One region of the Cobetia sp. cqz5-12 genome, then DNA from elsewhere that is predicted to be linked to it. Evidence: predicted binding sites of a transcription regulator. Region 1 holds the regulator's gene; the other holds the start of a gene.
What was found. Region 1 encodes PhoB, which activates phosphate uptake and scavenging genes when phosphate is short. Its sites were predicted from a motif close to TGTCATANNNNTGTCANA; they were not measured.
Positions count from the first base shown of each region.

Region 2: a site for PhoB is predicted at 1,520-1,537, ahead of F8A90_RS16225 (GNAT family N-acyltransferase). Genes of this name have one in related genera too.

Region 1 is NZ_CP044522.1:4,136,292-4,139,390, reverse strand. It holds gene phoR (phosphate regulon sensor histidine kinase PhoR) at 1-970, opposite strand, end outside; gene phoB (phosphate regulon transcriptional regulator PhoB) at 978-1,667, opposite strand; gene ubiA (4-hydroxybenzoate octaprenyltransferase) at 1,891-2,781, opposite strand; gene F8A90_RS17200 (chorismate--pyruvate lyase family protein) at 2,849-3,099, opposite strand, start outside.
Region 2 is NZ_CP044522.1:3,916,994-3,920,092, forward strand. It holds gene F8A90_RS16225 (GNAT family N-acyltransferase) at 1-1,439, opposite strand, end outside; gene F8A90_RS16230 (NAD(P)H-quinone oxidoreductase) at 1,626-2,594, shown strand; gene F8A90_RS16235 (3'-5' exonuclease) at 2,786-3,099, opposite strand, start outside.

The DNA.
Region 1 (3,099 bases):
TCGAGATCGCGCTGCGCAGCTCCTGCTCCTCACCGCGCAGAGACAGGCTGGTATCGGCCTCGATGGTGAAGGTGTGGCGTCCCTGGGACAGGCCTTCAGCATCGTCGCGGATATGGGCGAGCAGGGCACTCATGTCGATGCAGCGACCGTTGTCGGACAGTTCGTCGGTTTCCAGGCGTGACAGGGTCAGCAGGTCCTCGACCAGGTGCTGCATGCGGTCGGTCTGGCTCTGCATCTGACCAAGCCCACGCTGCCAGCGTGGGGGCAGGTCATCGGCGTAATCGGAATAGGTCTCGAGATAGCCGGCCAGCACGGTCAGCGGCGTGCGCAGTTCATGGGAGACATTGGCCACGAAGTCGCGGCGCATCTCTTCAAGACGATAGAGGCGGGTGACGTCACGCAGCATGACCAGACGCTCGTTGTCACCGAACAGGGTGATGGAGATCTGCAGCGTCAGGTTGTCAGACAGCGGTGACTGGAGTGTCAACGGCTCGCGATAGGCCAGCCGATTGAAGTAGTCGATGAAGACGGGGTCACGCAGGTAATTGGTGATGTGCTGGCCGCGGTCGTGGCTGGCCTTGAGACCGACCAGCTGCTCGGCCGCGCTGTTCCACCATTCCATGTCACCGTGGTTGTCCAGCATCACCAGGCCGTCGCGCATGGCCTCTGAGGATTCCTGGATACGGTTGAGGATGCTGCGCAGTCGCTCCTGAGCCTGACGCTGGCCCTTCTGGTAGCGGTAAAGACGATCGAGCAGGTCTCCCCAGACGCCATCGCCGGGCGGTGGCTCTTCATGGGGATTGGTGATCAGCCAGGTGTAGAGGCTCTTCAAATGCTTGAGATGGACGAACAGATACAGCGAAAGCCCCAGCGCCAGGCCCCAGCCAAGATGGCCCAGCAGGCCACCGATCAGGCCGAAGCCACCGGCAAGGTAGCCGAGGCGCCATAGCTCGTTGGTCCAATAGCGCATGAATTCCTCAGGCCTGAGCGCTGAAGCGGTAACCGGTGCCGCGGACGGTCTGGATCAGATGCTGATGGCCTGTGCCCAGCGCCTTGCGCAGGCGGCGGATGTGCACGTCCACGGTGCGCTCCTCGACATAGACGTTACCGCCCCATACCTGGTCGAGCAGCTGGCTGCGCGTGTAGGCACGCTCCTGATGCGTCATGAAGAACTGCAGCAGGCGATATTCGGTCGGGCCGACATCCAGCGAGTTGCCGTGGGCGGTGACGCGGTGGCTGGCCGGGTCGAGCATCAGGCCTTCGACTTCCACCGCCTCCTCGACTCCCTTGGGCGTGGTGCGACGCAGCACGGCCTTGAGACGGGCGACCAGCTCGCGCGGCGAGAAGGGCTTGGTGATGTAGTCATCGGCGCCGGCTTCCAGGCCTTGAATCTTGTTGTCTTCCTCGCCCTTGGCGGTCAACAGGATGATCGGCAACTCCGAGGTAGTCTCGTCTCGCTTGAGACGCCGCGCGAGCTCCAGGCCACTGGTGCCCGGCATCATCCAATCCAGCAACAGCAGATCGGGCTTTTCATCGACGACGATGGCGTGGGCGTCCTGGGCATTGTCTGCCTCCAGTACGCGGTAATCCGCCATTTCGAGGGCAACGGCGATCATCTCGCGAATCGAGGATTCATCGTCGACAATCAGTACGGTCTTGGAGCTCATCGCTAGATCCCATGCAGCAGTCGGCGCACGCGCCAGAATGACAAGTCGATGACGATTACAACCCGCTTATATGACAACGAGATGACAACTGCCAGCATGGCAGCTTGCACGCAAGCCTGCCAGCCGCCTCTGAAGGGTGGGCGGCCGGCATGAACCGTGGGCTGGGGAGTAACCGGGGGCAGGGGTCGCTTTAAATCAAATAAAACTGATGTTCATGCAGACGTCAGCTCATCGGCCAGGTCGCCAGGGCGATACCGGCGAAGATCAGCAGACCCGTCCAATGATTGTTGAGGAAGGCCTGGAAGCAGGGTGAACGCTCACGCTCACGGATCAGACGTTGCTGCCAGACGAAGGTGACAGCGGCGGCAGCCAGCCCCAGCCAGTAGAAGATACCCAGCGCCAGGTGCAGGCCGATGCCGATCAACACCGCCAGCATGCCCAGCTGCAGAAGGCCGATCATCAGCTTGTCGGCACGCCCGAACAGCACGGCGGTGGACTTGATGCCTACCTTGAGGTCGTCGTTGCGATCGACCATTGCATAGGCGGTATCGTAGGCCACCGTCCACATCAGATTGGCCGCGAACAGCCACCAGCCGTAGGTCGGCACTTCCTCCAGCGTCGCGGCGAAGGCCATCGGAATCGCCCAGCCGAAGGCGGCGCCCAGCACCACCTGGGGCAGATGGTGGAAGCGCTTCATGAACGGGTAGCTGGCCGCCAGCAGCACGGCGACGATCGACAGCAGTACCGTGGTCAGGTTGGTGAAGCACACCAGCACGAAGGCGGCCGCGACCAGCCCCCCGAACAGCGTCAGCGCCTCGCGCTCCGAAATGCGACCCGAGGTCAGCGGCCGGTCACGCGTGCGCTCGACATGCTTGTCCCAATGGCGGTCGGCGTAGTCGTTGATGACGCAGCCGGCGGCGCGCATCAGATAGACCCCGGCGATGAATATCAGCAGGGTCGTGCGCTCGGGAATGCCATCTGCCGCCAGCCACAGCGCCCATAGAGTCGGCCACATCAGCAGCCAGGTGCCGATGGGGCGATCCAGCCGTGTCAGGGCGAGGTAGTCGGCCAGTCTGGAAGGACGCGAAGCGGCGGAAGTGGATGACGCGGTCATCGGGGCTCCTGGGCGGGTGGTAGTGGGCAAGGAAAGAGAGGGAAGCGAGGCCGGTCGGCCGCAAGACTCAGGCCAGCTGCAGCGCGTGCTGGAAGGCTGGGGTGAAGCCCTCCTGCACCAGCACCTTGAAGCGACCATGCGAGAACATCGAGCGGCGCATCCACAGGCTGGTGGTTCGGGCCAGCGGTCTGCGGCTCGAAAGCACCAGCGGGGCGCGGCTGACATCGATGGCGCTGCGGGTCAGGTCCGGCTGGCGAAACAGCCAATGGCCCAGCGAGCGCTCGCCCAGCGTCGAGAGGCGATGACCGTGAGCCAGGT
Region 2 (3,099 bases), 220 kb from region 1:
ACCGGTGCCCGTGCGCGCGCCAGCCCCTCATCATCCCCGTAATAGTGACGGTAGTAGCTGACGATCAACGCCCTGGCGGCCTCCGGATAGCTGTTGGAGAGCGTGACCGGGCCGAACAGCCAGCGAATCTCGGGATGACAGCGCAGATAGGCGCCCAGCCCCTGCCACAGGTAATCGAGGCTGCGCCGCCCCCAGTAACGCGGCTGCACGAAGCTGCGCCCCAGTTCCAGACCGTCCTGCATGCGCTCGAACATCTCCGGCGTGAAGCGGAACAGGGTCGGACTGTAGAGCCCCTTCTCGCCATGTGCCGCCATGATCTTGCGCACCTCACCGATGCGGTAGGCACCGGCGATCTCGAGATCAGCGTCATCCCACAGCACCAGATGCCGGTAGTGGGCGTCATAGCGATCGATATCGCGTCGCTCGCCGGTGCCCTCGCCGACCCGCCGGAAACTGATCTCGCGCAACCGGCCGATCTCGCGCATCACGCTGGAACCGGGGAAGGCATCGAACAGATAGATCTTCTTGCCGTCGCGGGTCTCGCCCAGCAGTTCACAGGGCGTCAGTTCCTCACGCAGCGCCTGGCGCTCCTCCGGATGACCGATGGCCTTCTCGGTCACGAACAGGCCGCGCTTGCCACGACCGATGCGATACAAGTGCTTGCGCAGCAGGCGTGTCTTGGCATTGGTACTCAGGGCATCACTGTCGAGGCGCTCCAGCGGGATCAGCTCGCCGATGCGCAGCTTGAGCTGACGCTCGCGCTGACGAAACATCTCGTGCGCCAGCAGAGGCGTGCCGAAGCTGCGGTTGATCGACGACAGCGCATAGAAGAGCGTCGAGTTGCGACCGCTGACGTGGATAGGCAGCACCGGCGCGTTGGTCTTGCGTGCGAAATGCAGGAAGCCCGACAGCCACTTGCCATCACGCGGCCCGGTCGGGCCTGCACGCGAGACCTCGCCGGCGGGGAAGATGATCACGGCCTCTTCATTCATCAGCGCATCGCAGATCTGACCACTGCTCTTGCGGTAGCCACGGCGACTGAGGTTGTCCAGCGGCAGCAGCAAGGGTGCCAGCGGCTCGACCTTCATCAGGATGTCATTGGCGACGATCTTGACGTCGCGGCGCACCTCGCCGACCAGCTTGAGCAGCGCGAGGCCATCCAGTGATCCCAGCGGATGGTTGGCGACGATGACGACCCGCCCGTAGGCGGGGATGTTCTCACGCTCCCGCGAGGACACCGAGTAGCCGAAGGAGAAGTGATCGAGCACGCGGTCAATGAAGTCGAAGCCGCGCTGGTCCGAGTTCTCGCCGAGGAAGGCATTGATCTCACCCTCGTGGACCAGGCGCCGCAACAAGGCCAGCGCCGGACGACGGATCAAGGGATGGCGTCTGGCAAAGGCAGGGTACTTGGCAGCGATGACGCGGGCAGTATCGATCATGCTCTCTCCTTGGCCGCACGGAGTGCGGAACGCGATGTCTGGATCATGGGGCTTGATATCACGTCAGCATCACGCCACTTCATGACAGGTGCATCACAGTCCCCGTACAGTGAGATGACAGAGATCCGTCTGCGTACGACGCGGTCACAGCAAGGCAGCAGGTCTGCCCAGCCAAGGAGAGAGCGAATGTATGCGATAGCCGTCGAGAACGAGGCACTGGTCTGGCAGGAAACGGAGGCTCCCGAAGGCATCGCCTCGGACGAAGTGCGAATCCAGGTGGCCTGGGCCGGCGTCAATCGCGCTGACCTGATGCAGCGTGCGGGTCAGTATCCGCCGCCGGCCGGGGAAAGCGAGATTCTTGGCCTCGAGGTTAGCGGAACCATCCTCGAGGTCGGCCGCCACGTGGAGCGCTTCCAGGTGGGAGATCCGGTCTGCGCCTTGCTGGCCGGTGGCGGCTATGCCGAGGAGGTGGTGGTCAATGCCCTGCAGGTGTTGCCGGTGCCGGAGGGCTATAGCCTGAGAGACGCCGCCGCCCTGCCGGAGATGTTCGCCACCGCCTGGTTGAACCTGTTCATCGAGGGCAATCTCAAGCACAAGGAGCGCGTGCTGCTGCATGCCGGCGCCAGTGGCATCGGTACCACCGCCATCCAGCTATGCGGGCTGTTCGGACATCCTTGCTTCGTGACGGTCGGCAGCCAGGAGAAGCTCGACACCTGCCTGCGCCTCGGCGCGGATGCCGGCTGGAATCGCCACGATGGCAGCTTCGTCGAGGCCGTGAACGACTGGGGCGGCGCCGACATGATTCTCGACCCGGTGGGCGGCGGCTATCTGGCCGACAATCAGCAGGTGCTGAAACAGGATGGCCGCATGGTGCTGATCGGCCTGATGGGTGGGCGCATGGATGAGCTGGATCTGGGTCGCATGCTGATAAAGCGTCAGCGCCTGATCGGCTCGACCCTGCGTTCACGCTCCCCCGAGGGCAAGGGCATGGTGCTGGATGCGCTCTACGTGCATGTGTGGCCACGCCTGGCGCGGGGCGAGCTGCGCCCGCATATCGACAAGAGCTGGCCAATCCAGCAGGCCGATGCCGCGCATGCCTATGTGCAGGACAACGCCAGCACAGGCAAGGTGCTGCTGGCGGTGACCGGCGCCTGAGCCTCGTCATGGCACTGATGACATCAGCAGCATAAAAATCGGCAGCATGAAAAAAGCGGCAGCCCAGTGGGCTGCCGCTTTTTTGGCTTTATAGGCGCCATCTCGTGCTCGCTGCTCCGCTTGACGCCCCCCGCCTGACAGCAGTGACACTCATGCCGCCAGACGTAGGCCCCGAGGCATCTGGCGCAGGCTTACTCGCTGCGACCGATCGCCTGGGCCTTCTGCCAGGTGAGTTGCAGCAGACGGGCGTCGTCTCCGGCGCGATGACGCTGGATGCCGCCCTCGGCGATCACCGCTTCCTTGAGCTCCGCCCAGCAATTCAGCTGCTCCTCATCAAGCAGCCGTCTGAGCGCTTCGAGTCGAAAGCGCGGCAGCATGCCGGCATGATAGAACAACAGCGAGAGCCAGGTATTGTCGTAGCCCCAGCTGTCGCTGTAAGCGATTCCCGCCTCCCCCAGCTCATCATTGACCCACTGCGCCACCTCACGCACTGGTCGCCCTTCGC